3 regions of the Pantoea brenneri genome follow, and region 2 is predicted to be linked to each of the others. Evidence: predicted binding sites of a transcription regulator. Region 2 holds the regulator's gene; each other region holds the start of a gene.
The links. The regulator LexA, encoded in region 2, represses DNA repair genes until DNA is damaged. The targets are predictions, from matches to a motif close to TNCTGTATGTACATACAGNA.

Region 1 (10,015 bases), on a different contig from region 2:
CACTGCTGGCCCGCACCCAGACCGTCAGGGTGCCGAAGGTCTATGGTGTCGGTCATCATCGCGAAGAGAGCTTCCTGCTGCTGGAATATATTCAGCCGCAGCCGCTCGATCCCCAGAGCGCCTTTCAGCTGGGCCAGCAGCTGGCGCATCTGCATCAGTGGAGCGAGCAGACTCAGTTCGGGCTCGACTTTGATAACAACATCACCACCACTCCCCAACCCAACAGCTGGCTGCGACGCTGGTCGGTTTTCTTTGCTGAGCAGCGCATCGGCTGGCAGCTACAGCTGGCAGCGGAAAAAGGCATTCAGTATGGCGATACTGAACTGATTATTGCCTGCGTGCAGCGGGTGCTGGCATCGCATCATCCTCAGCCCTCTTTACTGCATGGCGATCTCTGGCCCGCTAACTGCGCCGGCAGCGCCACCGGGCCGTGGATCTTCGATCCCGCCTGTTACTGGGGCGATCGTGAATGTGATTTAGCGATGCTGAGCTGGTTTCCTGACCTGCCGCGGCAAATCTTCGAGGGCTACCACGCTGTCTGGCCGCTGCCGGATGGCTTTTCGCAGCGTCAGCCGGTTTATCAGCTTTATTATCTGTTAAACCGGGCGAACGTGTTCGGCGGTCACTGGCTCGGCGACGCACAGTTCGCCATTGGTCAGTTGCTGGATGAGGATGCACTGTCAGCCAGTCAGGCCAAACCGGCCTGACTGCATCAGATAAAGCCCAGCAGCGACAGCGCGAAATAGCCAGCGATGGCAATCACGATCGGCAGGACGTAAAGCGGAAAAATCTGCAGAAAGATGGTGTGGCGCGGGACGCGCACCTTCTCTTCCAGCTGCTGGCGGGTGCGCCCTTCACTGCCCTTCACCTGCTCCAGAATTAACTGATCCTCAATGCCTTCTTTGACATGACGCACCTGACGTCCCATCCGCGCGCCTGATGATTCCAGCGCCAGCCCGACAAAGATCAGAATATAGATCAGCCAGAACCCGAGGTTCATCTGACCGTTAAATTCCGGTACCGGCGAGTTATGCCAGAACACGTTAAGGAACGGGGTATTAAAGCGGATCATGTCGACGATCACATGGACAAAATCGAGCATAACTGCGTCAATGCCTGGCTGCTTTTCGCTGTGCTTAAACATAAAGCTCAGCACAGAAATAATCGTCGAGAGTAGCGCCAGTAAAAAAATCACCCAGCCAGCCACACGCTTAAGGATGGCGATGCGGCCAGCCTGTTGATAGGTCATGATATCTCCTGAACCCAAAATCCAATTTGCTGTAAGTCTACCTGCCAATGACGAAATTTCCCAAATAAAGCGTGGCTGGCTGCTCTGCGACCCGCAGCCGGCCGATCAATGCTAAGGTAAGTCAGACTTTATAAGGAGACCTCAGATGCCCTATCACCGCCCCGTTCTCGCCGCATTGTTTGACATGGATGGCTTATTAATCGATTCCGAGCCGCTGTGGGATCAGGCTGAACTGGATATTTTTTCGACGCTGGATGTCGACCTGTCGCGCCGCAACGAGTTGCCTGACACGCTCGGCTTACGCATCGATCAGACAGTACGTATGTGGTACGAAACGCTGCCGTGGAACGGTCCCAGTCAGCAGGAGGTCACGCAGCGCATCATTGCCCGGGCGATGACGCTGATTGAAGAGACCCGTCCGCTGTTGCCAGGGGTTGAGGCCGCACTGCAGCTGTGCCGGCAGCAAAACCTGAAAATTGGCCTCGCCTCCGCCTCACCGCTGGCGATGCTGGAACGAGTACTGGAGATCTTCAACCTGCGGCACTATTTCGACGTGCTCGCCTCGGCGGAAGCGCTGCCTTACAGCAAACCCCATCCGCAGGTCTATCTCAACGCGGCCGCCAGCCTGGCGATCGACCCGCTTAACTGCGTCACGCTGGAAGATTCCTTCAACGGTATGATCGCCACCAAAGCGGCGCGGATGCGTTCGATTGTGGTTCCGGCGGCGGTGCACCGGGACGATCCGCGCTGGGCGCTGGCAGATGTCCGGCTGGATGACCTGACCCAACTGACGCTGGCCGATTTACACGGTTAAGTGCAAGCCCGCCAGCAGGCGGGCTGTTTAACCCGCTTCGGCGTACTGTTGATCTACTCCGCAAATAATTAAAACAACGTTTCATTTTTATTGAATTCATATCCCGCTCTGCCTAAGATGCCCAGACAGTCCCTGTTCCGGGGCATGCTTAACCTGATCTGCAGAGAGGCCTGAGATGGACGTTCGTCAAAGCATTCACAGTGATCACGCCAGACAGCTGGACACTGACGCGCTGCGCCGCGAGTTTCTGATTGAAACGATTTTTACTGCCGATAACTACACCCTGACCTACAGCCATATCGATCGCATTATCATCGGCGGCGTAATGCCGGTGAATAACCCGGTAACGATTGGCGACGAAATGGGTAAGCAGTTAGGCGTCAGCTACTTTCTTGAACGCCGCGAACTGGGCATGATCAATATCGGTGGCCCCGGACTGGTGGAAGTGGATGGCAAAAGCTGGGAAATCGGCCATGAAGAGGCACTCTATATCGGTAAGGGTGCGCGAAATCTGCTGTTCCGCAGTCTGAATCCGGCCCAGCCGGCGAAGTTCTACTACAACAGCGCCCCTGCGCATGCGACCTTCCCGGATAAAAAAATCACCTTACAGGAGGCCGCCACCGCCACACTCGGCGATCCTGCCACCTCCAATCGCCGCACCATCAATAAGTTCATCGTGCCGGACGTGCTACCGACCTGTCAGCTCACCATGGGCTTAACCAAACTGGAGGAAGGCAGCCTGTGGAACACCATGCCGTGCCACACCCATGAACGCCGCATGGAGGTCTATTTCTATTTCGACATGAGCGAGGAGAGTGCGGTTTTCCACATGATGGGCGAGCCGCAGCAAACCCGTCACCTGCTGGTGCATAACGAGCAGGCGGTGATTTCACCCAGCTGGTCGATTCACGCCGGCGTCGGCACGCAGCGCTACACCTTCATCTGGGGCATGGTGGGCGAAAATCAGGTCTTTGATGACATGGACCACGTCAAAATCAGCGAACTACGCTGAGCAGAGGAGAAATATCATGGTACTGAATGCGTTTAGCCTGGAAGGGAAAGTGGCGCTGGTGACCGGCTGTAATACCGGTTTAGGACAGGGTATGGCGCTGGGTCTGGCGCAGGCGGGATGCGACATCGTCGGCGTCAACCGCGAAGGACCGGACGAGACCCAAAGCAAAGTGGAAGCGCTGGGCCGCCGTTTCTGGTCGATAAAGGCTGACCTGATGAAAACGGAGGTGGTCGGCTCGGTGGTTGAGCAGGCGCTGGCCGCGGCGGGTAAAATTGACATTCTGGTGAATAATGCCGGGATTATCCGCCGCGAAGATGCGCTGAACTTCAGCGAGCAGGACTGGGATGATGTAATGAATCTCAACAGCAAGAGTCTGTTTTTTCTGTCACAGCAGGTAGCCCGGCAGTTTATCGCCCAAGGTAACGGCGGCAAAATTATCAATATTGCTTCGATGCTTTCGTTCCAGGGTGGGATTCGCGTGCCCTCTTATACTGCGTCAAAAAGTGCGGTAATGGGGCTGACCCGCCTGATGGCGAACGAATGGGCGAAGCACAATATTAATGTCAATGCGATTGCCCCCGGTTACATGGCCACCAATAACACCCAACAGTTACGCAGTGATGAAGCGCGCAGTGAAGAGATTCTCGGGCGTATTCCGGCCGGACGCTGGGGCGTACCCGACGATATGATGGGGCCGGTGGTGTTCCTGGCCTCAGCCGCCTCTGACTACGTTAACGGCTTTACGCTGGCGGTGGATGGCGGCTGGCTGGCGCGCTGATTTATCGGGCGGACACGCCACCGGGATTGTCCGCTTTTTTTAGTTAAATTCACGCTTCGTTACAGCGTCACATGTTCTCATTCACTGGATAAATCCCTATACTGGATGCATCGACAGTTTTCTTTGCAGCCAGGTTCCATCATGACGGCCGAGGGCCATATCATTTTTGCCATTGCGAGTGCCATTTTCGCTAAACGTGCTGAACTTACACCGGTGCTGGCGCAGGCAGACTGGTGGCATCTTGTTCCGTCGGCACTGCTGACCTGCCTGTTGCCCGACATCGATCACCCCAAATCGCTGCTCGGACAACGACTACGCTGGCTCTCTCATCCGATTGCACGGGCATTTGGCCATCGCGGTTTTACCCACAGTTTACTGGCGGTGGCTGCCGGGCTGTGGCTGTTTCAGCTTAACCTGCCAGCTGAGTCGCCGATTCCGCCTGATGTATTGCAGGGACTGACGCTGGGTTATCTCAGCCATATTGTTGCTGACATGCTGACACCGGCGGGCGTACCTCTGTTATGGCCCTGCCGCTGGCGCTTTCGTCTACCTATTCTGAAAAGTCAGAAAGGTAACCAGCTTGAGCGGGCTTTGTGCCTTGGACTGGTTGGCTATGCGCTGTGGTTCCCGGTGGGTATGCCTTCGTTTGGTGCAAACGGCTGGCCCGCTCAGCTATTTGATACGCTACAAAATGGTGTTGGTCGGTTGATTTCCAGTCAGACTGCGCATTAAATCAACAAATTAAGCGATTAAGTTATAAAGCATGCCATTTGGATATAAGGCCTGCACCCTCTCCTGCTGATACCATTCCTGCAGTCTTAATTCGTGATTAACATTATGCGGTTTTCCCGACGCGGAAAACCGCATTACTCTGGAGTTTCAGTATGGACCTTCCTCTTACGCTTAACCTCGTCGCCTTTGTGGTGCTGCTGGTGTTGCTCTCCCGTTTCAGCCGCAACAACTGGAGCCTGTCGAAGAAAGTGCTGACCGGTCTGGTGATCGGCGTACTGTTCGGCCTGGTGCTGCAGCTGATTTACGGTGAAAACAGCGCGGTGGTTAAAACCTCCATCAGCTGGTTTAACATCGTTGGCAATGGCTACGTGCAGCTGCTGCAGATGGTGGTAATGCCGCTGGTGTTTGTTTCGATTCTGAGTGCGGTTGCCCGCCTGCATAACGCCTCTTCGCTGGGTAAAATCAGCGTACTGACCATCGGCGTGCTGCTGTTTACCACCGCTATCTCGGCGCTGGTTGGGGTGTTCGTCACCGGCCTGTTTGGTCTGAGCGCTGAAGGTCTGGTGCAGGGTGTGCAGGAAACCGCGCGTCTGAGCGCCATTCAGAGCAACTACGTCGGCAAAGTCTCTGACCTGAGTGTGCCGCAGCTGGTGCTGTCCTTTATTCCGAAAAACCCGTTTGCCGATCTGACCGGTGCCAATCCGACCTCGATCATCAGCGTGGTCATCTTTGCTGCCTTCCTTGGTGTGGCCGCGCTGCAGCTGCTGAAAGATGATGAAGTAAAAGGTCAGCGCGTGCTGGTGGCGATCGACACGCTGCAGTCGTGGGTGATGAAGCTGGTTCGTTTAGTGATGAAGCTGACGCCGTACGGTGTGCTGGCCCTGATGACCAAAGTGGTAGCCGGTTCGAATCTGCAGGACATCATCAAACTGGGAAGCTTCGTGGTTGCCTCTTACCTCGGTCTGGCAATTATGTTTGGCGTCCATGCGCTGCTGCTGTCGGTCAACGGGATTAACCCGATGCGTTTCTTCCGCAAAGTGTGGCCGGTGATTACCTTTGCCTTTACCAGCCGCTCCAGCGCCGCCAGTATTCCGCTGAGCGTTGAGACGCAAACCCGTCGCCTCGGCGTGCCAGAGTCGATTGCCAGCTTCTCAGCCTCGTTCGGTGCCACAATCGGCCAGAACGGCTGTGCCGGTCTCTATCCGACCATGCTGGCAGTGATGGTTGCGCCAACCGTTGGCATCAATCCGTTTGACCCACTGTGGATCGCCACGCTGGTCGGGATTGTCACGCTGAGCTCGGCTGGCGTAGCCGGTGTTGGTGGCGGTGCGACTTTCGCCGCGCTGATTGTGCTGCCCGCCATGGGCCTGCCGGTCACTCTGGTGGCGCTGCTGATCTCCATCGAACCGCTGATCGACATGGGCCGTACCGCACTGAACGTCAATGGCTCCATGACGGCTGGTTCCCTCACCAGCCGCTGGTTAGGTCTGACCGATAAGCGCGTGCTGGACAGCGACGAACACGCCGAACTGGCACACCGTTAATCCGGTATCAAACCTGGCGCGCCCGCGCCAGGTTTTCTGCTCTTCTCCCGCTTTCTCTCCATAATTTCCCCGCTTGATGGCGACGCCGTTAAGAAAACGTTAAGCATGGTAAACAGGCGAAAATTCGCCGCTTTAGCGCTTGTCTTTAGTCGCTAAAAGGCCAATTCTGCAGGCAGTCTTATAAGGAGAATGCCCGATGAAAAAAGTTATCGCCTCCCTGCTGGCGTTAACCCTGTTAACCCCGGCTATCGCTTTCGCTCATCCTGGCGGATGGGGTCCACATGGTGGTCCTGGCCCACACTGGGGCGGGCCCGGTCCGGTGCGTTTTTTACCTGAAGCCGCAACAGCGGTGTTGATCGGCGGACTGACCTATTACCTGCTTAACGGCAACTATTATCAGCGCCATGGCGAAGAGTATGTGGTGGTCGAACCGCCTGAAGAGCGCCGGGTCAGCGATGACATGCGGGTGCTGGACTTCAACGGTAAACGCTTTTATGTGCAGCAGGGGCATTACTACCAGCGGCAGATAGATGGCGATTACGTCGAGGTTCCGCGTCCGGCAGGCTTATAACGGCCGAAACGAAAAACGGCCCGTCAGATGACGGGCCGTTTATTATTCAATCGGGGCTTTGCAGCGAATGACTTACTGCTGAACCTGCGGATCGGTATCGTATTCCGCACAGCTCTGGAAGCCGTAGTTCATTACGCGACCGGTATCGTTATAGCTCACGAAATAGGTCTGCGCTTTGCCGTCACGCTGGCCCAGTACATACGTCTGGCAGGTGCCACGCGCGTGAACCATGGTGATTTCAGTAGACGGTGTGCCAGCGATCTGACGAACCTGGTCACGGGTCATGCCTTTTTTAACATCCTTTACCACCGGCTTAGTCACATAGCTTTCAGCGCGATCGTAAGTCGTACAACCAGACAGGGCAGCCAGCGTCAGCGCCGCAGCGATACATCCCATCACTTTATTCATCTTGTTGTTCCTCATTTATTGTCCATGTGCAGACAAGCCTGGAACATAAATTCAGGTTTATCAAGTTTATGGCGAACTTTTAATGCGCTGACAACCGTCAGGATTTCGTAAAGAAGGCTGTTTTGCTGTCAACGGGCACGTATAATCTGCGGCAAAAAACAGGTCCCCTTAGCCAGCATAAAAGCGTCGCCGGGGCGCGGGTTGCCCTCACCGGCGGCTCACGGGATGACGCCGGCATCAGTAACCGCCCGCTAATGCGTTGTCCGCCTTTCATTCACCCATCGCTTCAGATACTGAGGATAAATGACACCTGCACACTCCAACCGGCTGGTTTATGCCATCACGCTGGGCCTGCTGGCCGCACTCGGCCCGCTCTGTATCGACCTTTACCTGCCCGCGCTGCCTCAGCTGGCCCGGGACCTGCACACCGAAACCGCCACGGCGCAGCTTAGCCTGACCGCCGGACTACTCGGTCTGGGTGCCGGCCAGTTAGTTTTCGGTCCGATGAGCGACAAATTTGGTCGTCTGCGACCGCTGGCTTTGTCACTGGTACTGCTGTTTATCGCTTCGATCGGCTGTGCGCTGGCGCAGGATATTCATCAGCTGCTGCTGGCTCGCCTGTTTGAAGGTTTGGCCGGCGCGGGCGGCGCGGTGTTATCACGCGCCATCGCTCGTGACATGTATAGCGGTCACGAGCTGACCCGCTTCTTCGCCCTGCTGATGCTGGTAAACGGTCTGGCACCGATTGCCGCTCCGGTACTCGGCGGCGTGCTGATGACGGTGCTTAACTGGCGTGGCATTTTTGTGGTGCTCGCCTGCATTGCGGTACTGCTGATTTTACTGGCGCGCTGGAAGCTGCATGAAACCCTGCCCGATGCGCGCCGCAGTAAAGGCTCGATTTTCTCCGCCTACGCCGCGCTGGGCCAGGTAATTACCCATCGTCCTTTTATGGGCTTCTGCCTGACCCAGGGCTTTATGATGTCCGGCATGTTCGCCTATATCGGCGCATCGCCGTTCGTGTTGCAACAGCTGTACGGTCTGTCACCGCAGGCATTTAGCTTCTGCTTTGCGGCTAACGGTGTCGGACTGGTGATCGCGTCCCAGACCAGCGCCCGTCTCTGCCCGCTGTGGGGAGAATATCGGGTACTGAAAGGCGGGCTGACACTGGCCTTTGTTGCCTCCAGCCTGCTGCTACTGGCCGCACTGACGCAGGCACCTTTACCACTGCTGCTGGTGGCGCTGTTCTTTACCATTGCCAGTAACGGGGTCATTGCGACCACCGCTTCATCACTGGCGATGCAGAGCCAGGGCCATCGCGCCGGCAGCGCCTCAGCAGTGATTGGCGTCACCATGTTCACCCTGGGCGCCCTCACCGTGCCGATTACCGGTATTGGCGGCACCTCAGTGCTGAGCATGACCGCCACCATTTTTGGCTGCTTTATGCTGGCGATCCTGATGTTCCTGCTGCTGGCAAAAAAACCGCTGCCGCAGGTGAAAACTGTCTGATTTCGCAACGGTTAACTGCAATCGGCTGCCGCTTTGGCTTGTTGTTTTCGCTGAGGCACGTTAGCTTTAATAAAACGTTCGCATCGAGCCGACGGGCCACTGACCTGAGGAGAAGTTCATGTCACTGCAGCAGGAAATCATTGAAGCACTGGGCGTTAAGCCCACTATCGACGCCGATCACGAAGTGCGCGTTAGCGTCGATTTTCTTAAGTCCTACCTGAAGCGGCACAGCGGTCTTAAGACGCTGGTGCTGGGGATCAGCGGCGGCCAGGACTCTACCCTGGCGGGTAAACTGGCGCAGCTGGCAATCAGCGAACTGCGCCAGGAGAGCGGCGATAACGACTACACCTTTATCGCGGTGCGCCTGCCTTATGGCGTGCAAGCCGATGAGCAGGATTGTCAGGACGCGCTGGCGTTCATTCAGCCCGATCGGTCGCTGGTGGTGAACATCAAAGAGTCGGTGCTCGCCAGTGAGCGGGCGCTGCAGGCGGCCGGCATTACGCTGTCTGACTTCGTGCGCGGCAATGAAAAAGCGCGTGAGCGAATGAAAGCGCAGTACAGTATCGCAGGCATGACCAAAGGCGTGGTGGTCGGTACCGACCATGCGGCTGAAGCGGTCACCGGCTTCTTCACCAAGTATGGCGATGGCGGCACCGACATTAATCCGCTGTTCCGCCTCAACAAACGCCAGGGCAAACAGCTGCTGAAACAGCTTGGCTGTCCGGAACATCTCTACCTGAAGAAACCGACGGCCGACCTCGAAGACGATCGTCCCGGCCTGCAGGATGAAGTGGCGCTGGGCGTGACCTACGAGATGATTGATGACTATCTGGAAGGCAAAACCATCGATCCTGATAACGCAAAAATCATTGAAGGCTGGTATCTGAAAACCGAGCACAAACGTCGCCCACCGATTACCGTTTTCGACGATTTCTGGAAGTAATCCCGCTCCTCCCTTGCTGCGGCAAGGGAGGCTTTAGCGCCTTACCCGGTTGAGAGTGACATGCCTGCTCCTGTCCCACGCGCCACCCTGATCGGTCTGACTGCCATTCTGCTCTGGAGTACCACCGTTGGCCTGCTGCGCAGCGTCAGCGAAGCCTTTGGCCCCACCGGCGGCGCTGCACTGATCTATACCACCACCGCCCTGCTGCTGTGTGTTACCCGCGGTCTGCCAAAACCGGGTGCGATCCCCGCCGCCTATTTAGCTATCGGGGGCGCGCTGTTTGTCGGCTATGAAATCTGTCTGGCGCTGGCAATTGGGCTGGCCAGCGATCGCAGCCAGTCGCTGGAGCTGGGGATGATTAACTATCTCTGGCCCTGTCTCACCGTGGTGCTGGCGATCCCATTTAACCAGCAGCGTTTTCGCCTGTGGCTGTGGCCGGGACTGGCGCTCTCTCTGCT
Region 2 (10,015 bases):
CCGCCGGATGCTGACGACCAAACAGTTGCTGGTCCACCTGTGCCAGAATGCCGGGATTTTGATAGGCTTCACGCCCCATCATGACGCCATCAAGATGCTGCAGGTGGGTTTGCGCCTCTTCCAGCGTTTTCACACCGCCGTTAATCGCCAGCGTCAGGTGCGGGAAGTCCCGCTTCAGCTGATAAACCCGTGGATAATCAAGCGGCGGAATTTCGCGGTTCTCTTTCGGGCTGAGACCTGATAGCCAGGCTTTACGCGCATGAATGATAAACGTCTCGCATCCACCGCGCTCGGCCACTGTCCCGACAAAATCGGTCAGAAACTGATAGCTGTCCTGTTCATCAATCCCGATGCGCGTTTTCACCGTCACCGGAATCGACACCACATCACGCATCGCTTTGATGCCGTCAGCAACCAGATCGGCTTCTGCCATCAGGCAGGCCCCGAAGCGGCCATTCTGCACCCGGTCAGAGGGGCAGCCGACGTTCAGGTTCACTTCATCGTAACCGCGCTGCTCTGCCAGTCGGGCGCAATGCGCCAGCGCAGCGGGATCGCTGCCGCCCAGCTGTAAGGCGACCGGATGTTCATCCTCGCTATAGGCCAGGTAATCGCCCTTACCATGAATAATCGCGCCGGTGGTCACCATTTCGGTGTAGAGCAGCGTATCGCCGGTCAGCTGGCGATGAAAATAGCGGCAGTGGCGATCGGTCCAGTCGAGCATCGGGGCAATCGAGAAACGTTGCGAAGAAACAGTATCGGTCATGAAGCGCAGATAATCCGGTAAATGAGGGTGATTGAATTCTGTGCAAGGATAACACAAGGGCGGGCGATAGTGCATCGCCCGCCCCGAACTGCGGTATCAAAGAAGATCAGAAATTGAAGCCCAGCTGCATCATCGCGCCCCAGGTATTGTTCGCCCCGACCGAGCCAGCCAGATCCAGATGCACCGCTTTATTAAACGGTGACAGGCCGAAACCGGCGGTTGCGACGTTTTCATCGTTCGAACGCATATCCGCACGATAACCGGCACGTAACTGTAACCAGTCGAGCACCCGATATTCCGCACCGACCGCCGCATACTGGCTGTTTTCCTGCGTTTTGAAACGCTTGGTTTCAGTCAGGTCGACATCGCCGGTCACGGTGAACGGACCTTTATCCCAGGCCAGACCGGTGGTGACCAGCGGACGGATCTGGTAAGTATCACGGAAGCCGTTGACCTCTTTGGTCTGCAGATCGCGGGATACCAGGTTTTGACCGGTGATGCCCAGCGTCCAGTTTTCAGCAAACGTGGTCGCCAGACCGGCATCAACGTTAAAGCCGGTGTCCGTGCTGCGATACTGGCTATTGTTGATGTCACTTTTGTCGTAGTTGTAAATGCTGGCGGTGTAGTTATACAGCCAGGTTTTTTGCAATTTCGGCGTGACGCCTACCGACACCGGCTGACCGGCAATGGTGAACTCATGCGCCAGTGCGACGCCATAATCGGTGACCAGCGCCGCCAGGCCGTTGGCGCTGGAGCGCAGATTGTCCTGATCGCCCGGACGCGGAAGCACCGTGCCGTTAGCTACGCCGCGCAGATAGTCGATATCGCTCTGGACCACATTGGCTCGCACATGAGCCGATCCATAGGCTTTGGTGATAAAGGCGAAAGGCAGCGTCTCGTTGGGAATAGTGACCGCCAGCGCCACCCCGGCGTTGCCGTCCGCTTTATTGCCACGCAAATCACTTAACTGGTTAGCGACATCGCCTGAAGCAGCGCGCACTTCAGGATAGCCACGCAGATAATCGGCAAAGGTCAGGTTGCCGATCACCTCGCGGTAGCGATCAACGGTATCGGTGATGTCATCCACTTTGTCGATCAGGTGATCTTTGTCGGTGACCTGAATACCGGCTGAAGGGAAAATAATACTGACGCTATCGTCGGGTTTAGCTCGCGTCATCAAAGCCGGGTTGGCCAGCACGGCTGAGCCATAAAGAGAAGATGCGACGCCGGTTCCGCTCATGGCGTCATTGCGTGCATCATACCAGGTCCCCGCCGCCATGGCGGAAGAAGAAAGGAAAAGCGCGTTCACTACAGCGGTGTACTTCAGCGCTGAGCGTTGAGCGGATTTTTTCACCATTTGCCTGCCATCACCTGAGAAAATGCCGTTGAAACATTCAACGACTGAATAGTTTGTTAGCCCTATTGTGAACCCTGGCTAACGCGTTATTGCTGTGAATTCAAAGGAAACAGTCGCTTAATTCAAAGGATTGGATGTTTTCCAATCAATAAAACTTTATTTTTGTTCAAAATACCCGGTAATAAATAAAATAATACCAGACATTTCTTAAGTCTTGCTGAACATTACTTCTTAACTCAGTGAGATGCAAAGCAAAAGCGCTGAAAAGGCCACCTTAACCGGTCGGCGAGTGGATCTGATTGGGTGCCGATAGCGGCCTCTCCTGATGCTCACACAGCGTTTTTAATCGACCACCGGCCAGAATTTGCTGTTTTATCAGGCAAAAACCAACCTCTGCGCCGCGAAAATTTGTGTGATAAAATAACATCACTTATCCAGCGGAGAGTTTCCATGTCAAACATGACGTCACAGCAAATAATGACCCAGGCGGAAAAACTGTGCCTGCAGCGCGGCGTGCGTCTGACATCGCAGCGGGCTGAAGTGTTGCGATTAATGGCTGAGCAGCCAGGATCGATCAGCGCTTATGATCTGCTGGATCAACTCAGGGTTAGCGAACCCCAGGCCAAGCCTCCTACGGTCTATCGGGCGCTGGACTTCCTGCTGGAACAGGGCTTTATCCACCGGGTGGAGTCCAATAATAGCTACGTAATGTGTCACCATTTCGAGGCACCGGCACACACCTCGGTCATGCTGGTGTGTGATCGCTGTGCGGCGGTAACCGAAAAGCAGGCGCAGGGAGTAGAGAAGATTATCGCCACACTGGCTGGTGAGGCACAGTTTGCCCTGCGTCATAGCGTGATTGAAGCGCATGGATTATGTGAGAATTGTGTCGAAGTCGAAGCCTGCACCCATCATGAAAGTTGTCAGCACGATCATCAAAGTGAGGGTAAAAAGCGGGGAAAACGCGGGTAATGTGCACATCCTTGTGCGGTTGCCGGTATGAGCGTACCGGCGGGTAGGAGCTTTATCCGTAAATCTTTGTGATTACCAACGGTAATCTTTGTTCTGACCTTCCCAGTCCGTTACTTCACGCTCTGCATCTTCTTTCGCATAGCCGTAACGTTCCTGAATTTTTCCGACCAGCTGATCGCGTTTGCCTTCGATAACCTGCATATCATCGTCGGTCAGCTTGCCCCATTTCTCTTTTACTGTGCCTTTGAACTGCTTCCAGTTGCCGCTCGCTTGATCTTTATTCATGGCAGACCTCTATGTCATCCTTTGGTTACATCATTTATCTTGAAAGAAAACAAAATGACGATATAAAGCGCTGATTCACTGCGCTGCTTACGGTTAATTGTAGTAGAAGATTTTAGGTTTGCCGGAACAATACAGAATAATCTGTAGCCGGAGGACATCAGATGCCAGCTATCAGGCGTTAAACCAGCTGTTCTGCTGCCAGTGTTTACGCCAGATCAGCCACAGCGACAGGCCACGCAGCGCCAGGAAAACGGTGACCGCCAGCCACAAGCCGTGGTTGCCCAGCTGCGGGACGCTAAGCAAGGTCAGGAAGTAACCAAGTGCCGCCACCATCATGCTGTTACGCATCTCCCGGCCGCGGGTTGCACCGATGAACATGCCATCCAGCAGATAGCACCAGACGCCCGCCAGCGGCAGGATCACCTGCCATATCAGATAGCGATCGGCCGCCTGTTGCAGCTGTTCAATCGAGGTCAGCAGCGCCACGATATGCGAGCCGAAACACGCATAAATTACTGAGAACATCAGAGCCACCACCAGCGCCTGTCGGCAGGCAGAATCCCAGACGCGCAGCAGCCTGCTGCCATCTTTCGCGCCATGCGCCTCACCGGCGAAGGCTTCGACTGCGTAGGCAAAACCATCCAGCGCATAGGCGGTAAAGGTGATAAACATCAGCAGCACGGCGTTCACCGCCACCACCTGCGGACCGATACGTGCGCCCAGCACGGTCAGCGAGGCAAAACAGAGCTGCAGCATTAACGAACGCAGCATAATGTCGCGATTAAGACGCAGTAGCCGCTGAATATCGCCGCGCCAGCTCTGCTTCAGCATTGCGGTGGTGATGCCACGTAGTTTCAATACCCGCCAGACCATCACTGCCCCGACGACCAGCGTTATATACTCCGCCAGCGCGGTCGCGGTTGCCGCGCCTGCCACTCCCCAGTGCAGCCCCATCACCAGCCACAGATCGAGCACAATATTGACCAGATTGCCGATCACCAGCAGGATGACCGGCGCACGCGCGTACTGCACGCCCAGCAGCCAGCCAAGGATCACCAGATTTGCCAGGGTGGCGGGCGCACTTAACCAGCGGATCTGAATAAACAGTGCCGCCTGTTGCAAAACTTTGGGATCGCCGCCAATCAGATCGGCCGCCAGCGTAGTAATCGGCGAGCGCAGGCAGATGAACAGCACGCCAGCCAGCAGCGCAATAATTAAAGGCTGGGTCAGCGCACGTGCCAGCGCCATTTTATCGCCGGCACCAAAAGCCTGCGCCGTCAGGCCGGTAGTACTCATCCGAAGGAACAGCAGCAGCATGAAGAGGAAACTGGTGACTGTCGTGCCGACCGCAACCCCGCCCAGATAGACCGGGCTGTCGAGGTGACCAATGACAGCAGTATCGACCACCCCCAGTAAGGGAACGGTGATGTTAGAAAGGATCATCGGCAGCGCCAGCCGCCAGAGGTTTTTGTCGGTAGCCGTTAAAAAACGCATTCGCAGTTCCGTGCTCGGTGTCGCTGCAGAGAGGGGAGCAGCAGCGACAAAATTAGGGCAGACAGAATAGCATCAGACGCTACGAATGCGCGGTTATGTCAGACTCAGAGCCATTCGCCGTTGCGAACCACACCGACCGCCAGACCTTCTACCGTCAGCGACTGGGCGCGCGTATCGACAATGATCGGCTCAAAATCACTGTTTTCAGGCAGCAAATGCACAATAGCACCCTGCTTCTTCCAGCGTTTAACCGTCACTTCATCATCAATACGGGCCACAACAACCTGGCCGTTGCGTACGTCCTGGGTTTTATGTACCGCGAGCAGGTCGCCATCCATAATCCCGATATCTTTCATCGACATTCCACTGACGCGCAGCAGAAAATCGGCAGAAGGTTTGAACAGGCCCGGATCCACTTTGTAATGGGTTTCGATGTGCTCCTGCGCCATGATCGGCTCACCGGCAGCAACCCGGCCAATCAGCGGCAGACCTTCAGATGCTTCTTCTTCCATCAACAGGCGAATACCGCGAGAGGCGCCAGAGACAATCTCAATCACCCCTTTGCGTGCCAGTGCCTTCAGATGCTCTTCTGCCGCGTTCGGCGAGCGGAAACCCAGCTGCGCGGCAATTTCTGCACGCGTAGGCGGCATGCCCGTTTGAGTAATATGGTCGCGAATCAGGTCATAGACCTGCTGCTGCCTGCTGGTTAATGCTTTCATCCCGCCCCCTGGTTGTTTATACAGTCGCTGTGAGTATATACAGGTATTGGTGAAATGGAAACCGATTCTCAGGCAAAACGCGCCATCTGGCGCGTTGTGGAAGGCTTATCGCAAATGCGACCAAAGCAGCGCGATCCAGACAAACAGTGCCAGTAAGATGCTGATCAGCACCGCCGCCGAGCCCATATCCTTTGCCCGTCCGGCTAAAGGGTGGCGCTCCTGGCCAATACGATCCACTACCGCCTCGATGGCGCTGTTGAGGATTTCAACAATGACCACCAGCACCACTGCCCCGATCATCAGGATGCGAGAGACAATATCGACATCCAGCCAGCAGGCCACAATAATGGCCACCAGCGCGGCCAGCGCCTCCTGGCGGAAAGCCGCTTCGTGTTGCCAGGCGGCACGCAGGCCCTGCCATGAGTAACCTGCGGCTTTTACTATTCTTACAAGACCCGTGGCATTATTTGCCATATAAGTGGAACCCTTTCATCGGATTGACGTCAATGTCTGGGCTGCGTGCAAATGGCACCACCACAGATCTTCGCTGCGCTTTCTGGTATGCTTGCGGCGCTTTGCTAACAAGAGGCTTCATGTTGTCTATGTCAGGTTGGCGTAAACTTTATTACAAATTACTGAATTTACCACTGTCGTTTTTGGTAAAGAGTAAGGCCATTCCGGCCGATCCCGTTTCTGAACATGGTCTGGACCCGACCCGGCCCATTATGTACGTTTTGCCTTACGATTCGAAGGCTGACTTACTGACTTTACGCGCGCAGTGCCTGCGGCATCATCTGCCCGACCCGCTTTCTCCGCTGGAGATTGATGGTTCGCTGCTGCCGCGCCACGTTTTTATCCACGATGGCCCGCGTGTGTTCCCCTATTTTGTGCCCAGCGTCGAATCGGTGAAGATTTTTCACGATTATCTGGACCTGCATCGCAATAACCCCAAGCTGGATATCCAGATGCTGCCGGTGACGGTGATGTTTGGCCGGGCGCCTGGTCGTGAGGTTCAGGGCGAAGATACGCCGCACCTGCGGGTGCTGAACGGCGTGCAGAAATTCTTTGCGGTGATCTGGCATGGACGCGACAGTTTTGTCCGTTTCTCGCCGACCGTTTCGCTGCGCCGCATGGCAACCGAACACGGCACCGACCAATCAATCGCCCAGAAACTGGCCCGGGTGGCGCGCATTCATTTCGCCCGCCAGCGGCTGGCGGCGGTTGGCCCACGCTTACCGGCACGTCAGGATCTGTTTAATCGTCTGCTGCAATCGAAAGCGATTGAAAAAGCGGTTGAAGATGAAGCGCGCAGCAAAAAAATCTCCCATGAAAAAGCGCAGCAAAATGCGGTTGAGATGATGGAAGAGATCGCGGCAAACTTCTCCTATGAAGCGATTCGCGTCACCGACCGCGTCATGGGCTGGCTCTGGAGCCGGCTCTATCAGGGCATCAATGTTAATGGCGGCGAAAAAGTCCGTCAGCTGGCGCAGGATGGCCATGAAATCGTCTATGTGCCGTGCCATCGCAGCCACATGGATTACCTGCTGCTCTCTTACGTGCTTTATCATCAGGGACTGGTGCCGCCGCACATTGCCGCCGGTATCAACCTCAACTTCTGGCCAGCCGGACCGATTTTCCGTCGTCTGGGCGCGTTCTTTATCCGTCGTACCTTCAAAGGCAACAAGCTGTATGCCACGGTGTTCCGTGAATATCTTGGCGAACTGTTCACCCGCGGTTACTCGGTTGAATACTTTGTCGAAGGGGGACGTTCACGCACCGGTCGCCTGCTCGATCCGAAAACCGGCACCTTAGCCATGACCCTGCAGGCGATGCTGCGCGGGGGGAATCGCCCGATCACCCTGGTGCCGATTTACATTGGCTACGAACATGTCATGGAAGTGGGTACTTACGCCAAAGAGCTACGCGGCGCGGCGAAAGAGAAAGAGGGCTTCATGCAGATGGTGCATGGCTTACGTAAGCTGCGCAACCTCGGCCAGGGCTACGTTAACTTTGGCGAACCACTGCCGCTGGTTAACTATCTCAACAAGCGCGTGCCGGAATGGCGTGAGTCGATCGATCCTATCGAACCGCAGCGTCCAAGCTGGTTAACGCCCACCGTGAATGACATCGCGGCGAGCTTAATGGTACGCATCAATGAAGCGGGCGCGGCCAACGCCATGAACCTGTGCGTCACCGCGCTGCTCGCCTCACGTCAGCGCTCACTAACCCGCGAACAGCTGATTGAGCAGCTTGAGTGCTATACCCAGCTGCTGCGTAACGTGCCTTATTCAGCCAACGCCACGGTGCCCGATCTCTCGGCAGAGGCGCTGCTGGATCATGCAATGGGCATGAATAAGTTTGAGAGCGAGAAAGACAGCATTGGCGACATCATCATCCTGCCACGTGAGCAGGCGGTGCTGATGACCTATTATCGCAACAACATTCACCACATGCTGGTGATGCCGTCGCTGATTGCCGCTATTGTGCAGCAGCATCAGACCATGAGCGAAGCCGAGTTGTTGCGCCAGGTGAGTCTGATCTACCCGATGCTGAAGAGCGAACTGTTCCTGCGCTGGCAGACCGATGAGCTGCCGCAACTGCTGACCGAACTCTGTCAGGAGCTGGCGCGTCAGGGACTGATTACGCTTGAGGCTGGTCAGCTGCGCTTTACGGCGGCGCGCTACCGTACGCTGCAACTGCTGGCGGCCGGGGTGCGAGAAACGCTTCAGCGTTATGCCATCACCTTCTCTATTCTTAGCGCCAAGCCAGCCATTAACCGCGGGACGCTGGAAAAAGAGAGCCGCACACTGGCACAACGTCTGTCAGTGCTGCACGGTATCAACGCGCCGGAGTTCTTCGATAAAGCCGTCTTCACCTCACTGGTGCTGACGCTGCGTGATGAAGGGTATATCAGCGACAGCGGTGATGCGGATGTCGCGCAGACCCTGGCGACCTGGCACATTCTGGCCGATCTGGTCACCAGCGATGTACGCATGACCATCGAAAGCGCCGTGGCCCACGACTAAATGCCCTGCGCAGTAAAAAGGCGACCCCGAAAGGTCGCCTTTTTTGTGCCTGAATGATGTTGCAGCCTAATCCTTTCCTGCCTGACTCGTTGCCTAATCCTTTCCTGCCTGACTCGTGGCCTGATCCTCTGCTGCCTGACTCGTTGCCTGACTGCGCGCCAGGTACCGTTGCGCTGAATCGCGTCGGGACTTAGCCCGCCTGCAACCCGCCCGGCCTGTCGATCACCACGATCACAACAGCTGGGTAAACGGCGGGGTGTTCATCAGCACACCGAGGAACAGCACCAATCCGACATAGTTGTTGTTGAGGAAGGCTTTAAAGCAGGCAGGGCGTTCACGCTGGGCGATCAGCGTTTGCTGGTAAATAAACAGGCCAGCTGCCAGCAGTAGCGTCCCGTAAAACGCCACGTTGAGCTGCAGCAACATGCCAACCCATGCCATCAGCAGCAGCGTTGCCAGTTGCAGCAGGCCGATTATCAGCTTGTCGAAACGGCCAAACAGAATCGCGGTCGACTTAACGCCAATCTTCAGGTCATCGTCGCGATCCACCATCGCGTACTGGGTGTCATAAGCCACCGTCCAGCAAATGTTGGCGCAGAATACCAGCCAGCAGACCAGAGGTAAGGACTCACTAACTGCCGCCCAGGCCATCGGAATCGCCCAGCCAAACGCGGCCCCCAGCACCACCTGCGGCAGATGGGTATAGCGCTTCATAAACGGATAAACCCAGGCGAGCGCCAGACCGACGACCGAAAGCAATATCGTCATCAGATTCATGGTCAGCACCAGCGCAAACGCCACCAGCGCCAGCCCGGCAAATAACAGTTTGGCTTCTCTGGCACTGACCGCGCCGCTGGCTAAGGGCCGATGCTTTGTCCGCTCAACATGCCCATCCACCTTACGGTCAGCAAAGTCGTTAATGACACAGCCGGCTGCACGCATCACGAAAACGCCGGCAACAAACACCAGCAGCACCGGAAGCGGCGGGATCGCCATATCAGCCAGCCACAAGGCCCACAGGGTGGGCCACATCAGCAACAGGGTGCCGATCGGCTTATCAATGCGCATCAGACGGCTGTAGGCCTGCCATTTATTGATGTGTAAGCTCTTTTCCACCACAGATTTCCTCAGGCCAGATCGCGATAAAGCGGCGAAGCCGGTAAAAACAGTTCCGTCAGCAACAGCGGTTTGCCGGACAGCCGCAGACGTGAGCGGCGTCCCCACAGCGCTTCAACCTTGCCCGGTTCGATAAAATCACGGGTCAGGGTTGAAGAGGAGAACAGATAACGCCCCAGCGGGCGCGTGCCCAGCTGTTGAAGCATCGCCTCAGGACCATTCAGGGTACTTTCCGGCACCAGCGTGCGACCCGCCAGCCAGGGTTCACCGTCGCCGAACAGCA
Region 3 (10,015 bases), on a different contig from region 2:
CACTCTGTTCACGCGCTGACCGGCGCGAATGGCGCAGGAAAATCGACCCTGATGGCGGTGCTGTCCGGCGCCCACAGTCACTACAGCGGCGAGATCCTGCTGGATGGCGTTCCGGTCACCCTCCGCAGCCCGCGCGACGCAAAGCAGTTGGGGATTCATCTGGTTCAGCAGGAAGTTGATGTGGCGCTGGTGCCACAGCTCAGCGTGGCGGAAAACATACTGCTGGATCGGCTGGCGGAACCAGGCCACCGCTACCGCTGGGGTGAGATACGTCGTCAGGCGCAAGCCTTACTGGCGCAGCTCGAGGTGACGCTGGACGTCAATCGGCTGGTCGAGCGCTGCACCCTCGCTGAAAAGCAACAGATCCTGCTGGCGCGTGCGCTGTCGCATCATTGCCGCTTTCTGATTCTGGATGAACCCACCGCCCCGCTCGACCAGCATGAGAGCGAGCGGCTATTCACCGTGGTGCGTCGCCTGCAGGCCAGCGGTATCGGCGTGATATTTATCTCTCACCGGATTCACGAACTGAAAGCGATTTGCGATCGCCTGACGGTGCTGCGCGATGGCCGGCTGATTGAAAGCGGCCCGATGGCTGCGCTAAGCGGTGAGCAGATTGTGGAAAAAATGCTTGGGCATCAGCTCACCGACATCTATCCCGCCCGGCGTGAACCACAGCCGCAGCCGCTACTACTGGCGGTCGACGGACTGCATGATGAACACCTGCTGCAGGATATCTCGCTGCGGCTGCATCAGGGCGAAATTCTCGGCATCGCCGGACTGGCCGGTGCCGGAAAGACCGAACTGTGCAAAGCGCTGTTTGGTGCCAGTAAAAGCCGCGTCAGTCGGGGAGAGCTGCACGGCCAGCCGTGGCAGCCGCGCTCCCCGCACGATTCGGTCAGCCGGCGCATGGCGCTGGTGCCGGAAGAGCGGCGTAAAGAGGGCATCTTTATTGATGAATCGGTGGCGATGAATCTGAGCGTCAGCGCGGACGACAGTTTCTCGCGCTGGAGCCTGTTCGGCCATCGCCAGGCGTGGCGCTGGGCAGAGGCCATCATTCAGCGACTTCAGGTGCGGACTACCGGTCCGGCCCAACCACTGCGCCGCCTCTCCGGGGGGAATCAGCAAAAAGTGGCGATTGGCAAATGGCTGCGTAACAACGCCGACGTGCTGATTTTCGATGAGCCGACCAAAGGCGTCGATATCAAAGCCAAAACCGAACTGTTCACTCTGATCGATGGTCTGGCGCGCGAAGGCAAAGGCATTATCTACGCGTCAGGTGAATTTTCTGAACTGGTCGGCTTATGCGACCGGATTTGTGTGCTCTGGGATGGACGCATTGTGGCTGAACTGGCCGCGCGCGATGTCACTGAAGAGACGCTTTTGCTTTATTCCACCGGAGGAACCCCTGCGTGAGCAGCAAAGAAACCAGCCTGAATCTGCCATCATCTTCATGGCGTCATCAACTGTTCGACTTCCTTTATAAATGGGGCATGTTACTGACGGTGGTGATCCTGATCGCCGCCTTTGGCCTGGCCTCAGACAGTTTTCTCGAACCTAACAACATCATCAATATTTTGCGATCGATTGCGATTGTTACGGTCATCGCGGTCGGCGTATCGATCTCACTGACTGTCGGCGGCTTCGATCTTTCGGTCGGCTCGACCGCTTCGCTGGCCAACGCGCTGGTGATTTCGCTGTTTGTCTGGCACGGCCTCGACACCACCGAAGCAATCCTGATTACCCTGGCGCTCTGCAGCCTGGTCGGGCTGTTTAACGCCTTTCTGATTGTCATCCTGCGGATCCCCGACATGCTGGCCACGCTGGCGACGCTGTTTGTGATTCAGGGCGTGGCGATGACCTACAGCTTTGGCGGCTCGATCACGGAAAACATGGTGTTGCCGAGCGGCGATATGGCGGAAGGCACTATCCCGGCGGCGTTTGGCCTGCTGGGTCAGGTGCCAGCCATCGTGATCATTATGCTGGTGGTAACGGTCGTGGCCCAGCTGGCGCTGTCGCTGACCAAACATGGCCGCCGGATGTATGCCCTCGGCGGCAATCCCGAAGCGGCGCGACTCTCCGGTATCCGCACTACCCGCTATCGCGTGCTGGCCTATGTGATCGCCTCGCTGCTGGCCGGACTGGGCGGCATTCTGCTGGCCTCACGTATTGGTTCATCACAGGTTAACGCCGGTGGCGGCTACCTGATGGATGCGGTGGCGGCGGCGTGGATTGGCTTCTCGCTGGCGGGATCGGGCAAACCGAATGCGCTCGGCACGCTGGTCGGCGCGGTGATCCTCGGGGTATTGCAGAACGGCCTGGTGATGCTCTCCGTCCCCTATTACGCCATGGACATTATTAAAGGGCTGGTGCTGGCTTTGGCACTGGCAATCACCTATATCCAGCGCCGCTGAGGCGCACTGACCGGAGTTGATAATAATGCAAAAAATAACGCTCTCGCTGCTGGCCCTGAGCCTGCTGAACGCCAGCGCCGCTTTCGCGGAGACCGTTACCCCGGTGCCCGCGGCTATCGCCAGTCACGACGGCCCGATCCGCATCGCGGTGATCCGTAACCTCGGTTCTGACGATAACACCACCCAGTTTGTCGCAGGTGCGATTCAGCAGGGCCGTCAGCTCGGCTTTAAGGTCAGCACTTTCCTCAGTAACGGCGACGACGCGCGTTTCCAGGATTTCGTTAACCAGGCGATCAGCCAGAAGTATGACGGCATCGTGCTGTCGCACGGTAAAGCGCCCTACGCCAGCGGTCTGGTCAAACGCATCGCCGACGCCGGTATTAAGCTGTCGGTGTTTGATACCCCGGTTGATAACCCGATTGAGGGCGTGACCGTGACGGCGCAGGATGACGCATCGCTGGCGCAGCTGTCGCTGGGTCAGTTAATCAGCGATTTCAACGGCAAAGCCAACATCGTCAAATTGTGGGTGGCGGGCTTCCCGCCAATGGAACGCCGTCAGGTGGTGTACGAGAAACTGCTGAAGGAGAATCCTGGCATTCATCAGCTGGAGTCGATTGGCGCCGTCTCTACCGATGTACAGGGTGATACCGCAAACAAGATTGGGGCCATTCTGGCGAAATACCCGAAAGGCAAGATTGACGCCATCTGGGGCGCGTGGGACGCCTTCAGCCAGGGCGCCTATAAAGCGCTGCAGGAGAACGGGCGTACCGAGATCAAGCTCTACAGCATCGATGTCTCGAACCAGGATTTGCAGCTGATGCGTGAGAAGAACAGCCCGTGGGTTCAGACCGTGGCGGTGGACCCGAAAACCATTGGCGCGGTAAACATGCGTCTGGTAGCGAAAAAGATTGCCGGTGAAGCGACGCCAGCCACCTATCAGTTTAAGGCTGCGTCGATCTCTCAGCAGCAGCTCAACAGCCAGCCCGGCGCGGTAAACGTTGCCTCGCTGAATAAAATCGTCCCAGGCTGGGGTAGTAATGACGATTTCGTCGCGCCGTGGTTCGCCACTCTGGCAGCGAAAAATCACAAGTAAGTGACGGCGCGTCAGTACTGGCAGGCACGCCAGGCTGACGCGCACTTATCGCCAGACCGCGCTACAACCCCAGTAACAGCTGTCGTTCCAGCTGGGGATCGAGCAGGGTGACGTGCAACCCCACCAGCCTGACGCCCCGCCCGACCCGACGCTCATCCCAGGTTTTTTTGGCAATCGCGATCATGTCCTCTTTATTCAGCACCGGCCAGATGTGTTCCTGGGTGGTCTGCTGAAAGTCGCTGAACTTCAGTTTCACGCCCTGCCGCGCCACCTGCTTATCGGGCCGAATCTGGCTCAGCCGGCGATCCAGCTCGGCATAGAGAAAATCGATGATCTCCAGGCAGGCGTCCCAGTCGTTAATGTCTTCGGCCAGCGTACGCTCAACCCCGAGTGATTTACGTTCCCGCTCAACCACCACGCCACGCTCGTCAATGCCGTTGCTGCGCTCCCACAGCACCCGGCCAAACTTACCAAAGCGCTTCAGCAACTGGGCTAAATCCGCCTTCTGCACATCTCCGCAGGTCACCAGGCCCATCTCCTCCAGCTTTTTTGCCGACACCTTGCCCACGCCCGGGATCTTCGCCAGCGGCAGCGTCAGTAAAAAACCGGACATCTCCGCCGGCGTGATGACAAACTGTCCGTCCGGCTTATTCATGTCGGAGGCGATTTTCGCCAGAAATTTAATCGGTGCGATGCCGGCCGAGGCGGTCAGCTGAGTTTCACGCAGGATAGTCGCGCGGATATCCTGGGCGATCAGGGTGGCAGAGCCGTGGCAGTGCGGGCTGTCTGTCACATCCAGATAGGCTTCATCCAGCGACAGCGGTTCAATCAGCGGTGTGTAGCGGGTGAAGATCTCGCGAATCTGCGCCGAGGCTTCTTTGTAGGCATCAAAGCGGCCTGGCAGCAGCCGCAGATGGGGACATAACTTGAGCGCCATCCCGGTCGGCATGGCGCTGCGCACGCCATATTTGCGCGCCGGGTAGTTAGCGGTACTGATGACACCGCGACGTTCGCGGCTGCCGCCGATGGCAATCGGGATGTCACGCAACAGGGGATTATCGCGCATCTCCACCGCAGCATAGAAGCAGTCCATATCGACATGAATGATTTTACGCATACCCCCTCCAGCACTGGATAAGTATACAGTTGGCGAAGGTAACTGCAATATTTGTCGCGGCCGGCATTAAAGTTTACAAATTTCTGTCCGTATTCTGTTCAGGAAATCGCGAATTTCTGGCGCGCTGTCTTGCTAAAAAAACAGACAATGTTTAATGTTGCGCTGCGGTAGCGGATAGTTCCGATAATGCAAGCAGAGACGCACGATTCGCGTCATTGTTCTCTTCACCTCAAGGTACACACAGCATGGGCAAAATCGCACTCCTGTTTGCGATGATTTTACTGCCAGCCCTCAGCATGGCAATGACCCCAGAACCCGCTCAGCAAGCGGCACCGGTCAGTAAAGAATTAAAGAAACAGTTACTCGGCACGCCGGTTTATATTCAGATTTTCAAGGAAGAGCGTACCCTCGAACTGTACGGCAAAATTGGTAACGAATACCGCCTGCTGGATACCTATCGCATCTGTAATTTTTCTGGTGGTCTCGGCCCGAAACGTCGTGAAGGCGATTTCAAAAGCCCGGAAGGATTTTATAACGTCAGGCTGAACCAGCTGAAACCGGATAGCCGGTTTTATCGCGCGATCAATATCGGCTTTCCGAACCAGTACGATCGCAATCAGGGCTACAGCGGTAACTACCTGATGATTCATGGCGACTGTAAGTCGATTGGCTGCTATGCCATGACGAACGCCTATATGGATGAGATCTTTACTTATGTCAATGCGGCGCTGCGTAACGGCCAGCAGGATATCAGCATCAGTATCTATCCATTCCGCATGACCGACAGCAATATGCAGCGTCACCGTTACTCTACCTACGCCAGTTTCTGGCAGCAGTTGCAGCCGGGTTACGCTTATTTTGCGAAGTATCACCAGCCACCAACGGTTAACGTCGCCAGCGGTAAGTATGTGATGAACAGCAGCCCGGTAGTGACCAATCCCGAAGCTGCTTCACGCTCATTCCTGGCGCTCTCCAAGGCAGAATAACGCCCACTCACCTGGCACAATCCGCTGCCAGGTTTCATTGGCCGTCAGCGGCTGCGTCGCAATCACCGTCACCACGTCATGCGGCGTGGTGTGCTGCTGAAAATCAACCTCTACATCCTGATCGAGCAGCTGTGCGCGGCCAAACGGCGCGCGTCGGGTGATCCAGAACAGGTTGGTGGAGCAGAAGGCCATCAGATAACGCCCGTCCGACAGCAGCATGTTAAACACCCCTTTCTGCCGCAGGCTGCCCGCCAGTTCACCGATGAAGCGAAACACCGCTGGCCAGTTACCCGGCGTGCGGGGATAACGCGTCGCCAGCTGATGTAAAATCCAGCAGAACGCCTTTTCGCTGTCGGTCTCCCCGACCGGACGAAAGGTCCCGGTCTCCAGCTGACGGTAGCCCTTTAGCTGCCCGTTATGGGCGTAGGTCCAGTTACGGCCCCACAGTTCGCGGGTAAACGGATGGGTGTTTTCCAGCGAGACCTGACCGCGATTCGCCTGGCGGATGTGCGCCACCACCGAATGCGATTTGATCGGGTACTCCTGCACCAGCCGCGCTATCGGCGAATTGAAGCTCGGCAGAGGATCCTTAAAGGTACGACAGCCTTTATCTTCGTAAAAGGTAATGCCCCAGCCATCTTTATGTGGGCCGGTTCCGCCACCACGCTGCACCAGGCCGGTAAAGCTGAAACAGATATCCGTGGGAACATTGGCGCTCATCCCGAGCAATTCGCACATAGCCACCACCTTAGAGTAAGACGCCTCCCGCCAGGCGAGAGGCCAGAGTGTTACTTCACCATCTCTTTTTCGATCAGCAGCATCAGAATATGGATCACTTTAATGTGGATCTCCTGAATGCGATCGGCATAACCAAAGTGCGGCACCCGGATTTCAATGTCAGCACTGCCCGCCATCTTACCGCCATCTTTGCCGGTCAGGGTGATCACTTTCATCCCCTGCGCCCGCGCCGCCTCAATCGCCTTAATGATGTTGGCCGAGTTGCCGGAGGTGGAGAGCCCCAGCAGCACATCGCCCGGACGGCCTACCGCTTCAACATAACGCGAAAAGACGTAATCGTAGCCAAAGTCGTTACTGACGCAGGAGAGATGGCTGACGTCTGAAATCGCAATCGCCGGATAGCCAGGACGATTTTCACGATAGCGACCGGTCAGCTCTTCGGCGAAATGCATCGCGTCGCAGTGCGACCCACCGTTGCCGCAGGAGAGCACCTTGCCGCCCGCCTTGAAACTGTCAGCCAGCAGCACCGCAGCACGCTGGATCGCATGGATATTCGCGTCATCGCTGAGGAATTTATTCAGCGTATCGGCGGCTTCGTTGAGCTCAGAGCGGATGATGTCCTGGTACATAGGGAGGTCCTTTTTTAGCAGAGGTTAATCGCAGCAAGTTTAACGGAATGCCTGGGCGGCGCAAAGCATCACGCCATTCCGGCCCGATCGCCGCTGGCATTATCTCTGCACAGCCGCCAGCGAAACGGGTCGGAAAATTGATTTTGTGAGTCAGGTTGTAATTGCGATGTAAACGAATTGATAAAAAGAGCCAACTGCTCTAAACCTCTACTCAACAGGTCAGACCTCTTACTACTTACGGAGCGGTTCATTATGATGGTTGTTTCGATACTTGCCACGGTGGTGCTGATTGGCGCCCTGTTCTACCACCGCCTGTCGTTGCGGCTGAGCAGCCTGATTCTGCTGCTGTGGACCGCGGCGATGGCGGCCGCACACCTCTGGACGCCGTGGCTGCTGCTGCCACTGGCTATTATTCTGTTGCCGTTTAACCTGCCGTCGCTGCGCCGTAATCTGTTTTCAAAACCGATACTGCAGCGTTTTCAGCAGGTGATGCCGCCAATGTCACGCACCGAGAAAGAAGCGATCGATGCCGGAACCACCTGGTGGGAAGGCGATCTGTTTCAGGGCAAACCGGACTGGCAGAAGCTGCATAACTATCCTCAGCCGCACCTGACACCGGATGAGCAGGCCTTCCTGGAGGGTCCGGTTGAAGAAGCGTGCCGGCTGGCGAATGATTTCCAGATTACTCATGAAATGGCCGATCTGCCGCCGGAACTGTGGGCTTATCTGAAACAGCATCGCTTCTTCGCGATGATCATCAAAAAAGAGTATGGCGGGCTGGAGTTTTCCGCTTATGCCCAGGCTCGCGTGTTGCAGAAACTGGCTGGCGTATCGGGCATCCTGGCGATTACCGTCGGTGTACCGAACTCGCTCGGTCCGGGCGAACTGCTGCAGCACTACGGTACTGACGAACAGAAAAACCACTATTTACCGCGTCTGGCGCGTGGCGATGAAATCCCCTGCTTCGCCCTGACCAGCCCGGAAGCCGGCTCAGATGCCGGTGCGATTCCCGATACCGGCGTAGTGTGTATGGGTGAATGGCAGGGTCAGCAGGTGCTGGGTATGCGCCTGACCTGGAACAAACGCTACATCACGCTGGCGCCTATCGCGACCGTGCTGGGGCTGGCGTTTAAACTGTCCGATCCCGATCATCTGCTCAGCGATAACACCCATCCGGGCATTACCTGCGCGTTGATCCCGACCAACACCCCCGGCGTGGAAATCGGTCACCGTCACTTCCCGCTTAACGTGCCGTTCCAGAACGGTCCGACCCGTGGTAAGGATATTTTCGTGCCGATCGATTACATCATCGGCGGACCGGAAATGGCCGGACAGGGCTGGCGTATGCTGGTTGAATGTCTGTCAGTGGGTCGCGGCATTACCCTGCCGTCCAACTCGACCGGCAGCCTGAAAAGCGTGGCGCTGGCAATTGGTGCCTATGCCCATATCCGCCGTCAGTTCAGACTGTCGATCGGTAAAATGGAAGGGATTGAAGAGCCACTGGCACGCATTGCCGGTAATGCTTACGTGATGGATGCGGCAGCAACGCTGATCACCGCCGGTATTATGCAGGGTGAAAAACCGGCGGTACTGTCGGCGATTGTGAAATATCACTGCACCCATCGCGGTCAGCGGGCGATCATCGACGCGATGGATATTGCCGGCGGTAAAGGCATTATGCTCGGTAACAGCAACTTCCTGGCGCGCGCCTATCAGGGTGCACCGATCGCGATTACCGTTGAAGGGGCGAACATCTTAACCCGCAGCATGATCATCTTCGGCCAGGGGGCAATTCGTTGCCATCCTTATGTTCTGCAGGAGATGGCGGCCGCGGCCAGTAACGACGTTGACGCTTTTGATCGGGCGCTGTTCAGCCATATCGGCCACGTCGGCAGTAATCAGGTGCGCAGTCTGTGGCTCGGCCTGACCGGCGGACGCACCAGCGCCACCCCGACCCGTGATGCGACGCGTCGTTATTATCAGCATCTCAACCGCATCAGCGCCAACCTCGCGTTGCTGTCAGATGTCTCAATGGCGGTGCTGGGCGGTAGCCTGAAACGTCGTGAACGCATCTCGGCGCGACTGGGTGATGTCCTGAGCCAGCTTTATCTGGCCTCTGCCACGCTGAAGCGCTACGACGATGAAGGCCGTAACGAAGCCGATCTGCCGCTGGTGCATTGGGGCGTTCAGGATGCGCTGCATCAGGCGGAAGTGGCTATCGATGACCTGCTGCGCAACTTCCCTAACCGGCTGGTGGCGGGTGCGTTACGCCTGGTGATTTTCGCCGGTGGTCATCACTGCCCGGCACCGTCCGATCGTCTTGATCATCAGCTGGCAAAAATGCTGCAACTGCCGTCTGCCACCCGCACACGTCTGGGACGCGGACAGTATCTGGCACCGGTTGATAACAATCCGGCCGGTCAGCTGGAACAGGCGTTGCAGGATGTAATGGCTGCGGAAGTGATTCACGACAGACTGAGCAAACAGAGCAAGCAGCACCTCTCCTTTACCCGGCTGGATGAGCTGGCAAAACGGGCGCTGGAGCAGGGCTGGATTGACGATAAAGAAGCCGAGATATTGCGCCGCGCAGAAACCAGCCGCCTGCGTTCTATCAATGTGGATGAGTTTGAAGCGGATGCACTGGCGGTACCGGTGCCAGAGAAGAAACCTCAATCCGCTTCGGCACGTGCCAGCGAGGCGGCATAAGGCGGCGGGCCGATGTGATGTCGGCCCGTTAATTGAGCGCAGGCTCAGGGAGCGTATGCCCTCCGTAAAGACGCAACAACGCCATCAATGGCTTTAGCGTTTAATCTGAGCGTGCTTCCTGCGCTGGCATCCCCCTCATCGCCAGCAAGATTCTTGTTTTATCTAAAGGCCGACATCACGTCGGCCTTTTTTATCCTGCCTGACGGATGCGGGCAATCAGCGCATCCACATTTTCTACATGATCGGCCGCCAGTATCAGCGTGCGTCCCAGGTTAATCGCGTTACGGATGCAGTCGGTACGCATCGCCGGATCGGCGATCAGCTTCATATCCGCC

Region 1: a site for LexA is predicted at 3,953-3,972, ahead of AABB92_RS06525 (metal-dependent hydrolase). Genes of this name have one in related genera too.
Region 3: a site for LexA is predicted at 4,633-4,652, ahead of dinB (DNA polymerase IV). Genes of this name have one in related genera too.

Annotation. Positions count from the first base shown of each region.
Region 1 covers NZ_JBCGBG010000001.1:1,391,298-1,401,312, forward strand. Annotated here, with positions in the region: gene AABB92_RS06500 (fructosamine kinase family protein) at 1-707, shown strand, start outside; gene AABB92_RS06505 (YniB family protein) at 713-1,249, opposite strand; gene hxpB (hexitol phosphatase HxpB) at 1,395-2,063, shown strand; gene kduI (5-dehydro-4-deoxy-D-glucuronate isomerase) at 2,239-3,075, shown strand; gene kduD (2-dehydro-3-deoxy-D-gluconate 5-dehydrogenase KduD) at 3,092-3,853, shown strand; gene AABB92_RS06525 (metal-dependent hydrolase) at 3,995-4,585, shown strand; gene AABB92_RS06530 (L-cystine transporter) at 4,738-6,129, shown strand; gene AABB92_RS06535 (DUF6515 family protein) at 6,326-6,700, shown strand; gene osmE (osmotically-inducible lipoprotein OsmE) at 6,773-7,108, opposite strand; gene AABB92_RS06545 (multidrug effflux MFS transporter) at 7,412-8,614, shown strand; gene nadE (ammonia-dependent NAD(+) synthetase) at 8,733-9,557, shown strand; gene yddG (aromatic amino acid DMT transporter YddG) at 9,618-10,015, shown strand, end outside.
Region 2 covers NZ_JBCGBG010000003.1:29,712-39,726, reverse strand. Annotated here, with positions in the region: gene dusA (tRNA dihydrouridine(20/20a) synthase DusA) at 1-763, opposite strand, end outside; gene AABB92_RS13790 (conjugal transfer protein TraF) at 870-2,120, opposite strand; gene zur (zinc uptake transcriptional repressor Zur) at 2,571-3,092, shown strand; gene AABB92_RS13780 (CsbD family protein) at 3,165-3,377, opposite strand; gene dinF (MATE family efflux transporter DinF) at 3,549-4,871, opposite strand; gene lexA (transcriptional repressor LexA) at 4,976-5,590, opposite strand; gene AABB92_RS13765 (diacylglycerol kinase) at 5,696-6,064, opposite strand; gene plsB (glycerol-3-phosphate 1-O-acyltransferase PlsB) at 6,193-8,616, shown strand; gene ubiA (4-hydroxybenzoate octaprenyltransferase) at 8,848-9,732, opposite strand; gene ubiC (chorismate lyase) at 9,744-10,015, opposite strand, start outside.
Region 3 covers NZ_JBCGBG010000001.1:2,243,264-2,253,278, forward strand. Annotated here, with positions in the region: gene AABB92_RS10655 (sugar ABC transporter ATP-binding protein) at 1-1,413, shown strand, start outside; gene AABB92_RS10660 (ABC transporter permease) at 1,410-2,411, shown strand; gene AABB92_RS10665 (sugar ABC transporter substrate-binding protein) at 2,437-3,504, shown strand; gene dinB (DNA polymerase IV) at 3,566-4,621, opposite strand; gene dpaA (peptidoglycan meso-diaminopimelic acid protein amidase) at 4,867-5,607, shown strand; gene AABB92_RS10680 (class II glutamine amidotransferase) at 5,578-6,345, opposite strand; gene lpcA (D-sedoheptulose 7-phosphate isomerase) at 6,396-6,974, opposite strand; gene fadE (acyl-CoA dehydrogenase FadE) at 7,227-9,680, shown strand; gene mtnK (S-methyl-5-thioribose kinase) at 9,871-10,015, opposite strand, start outside.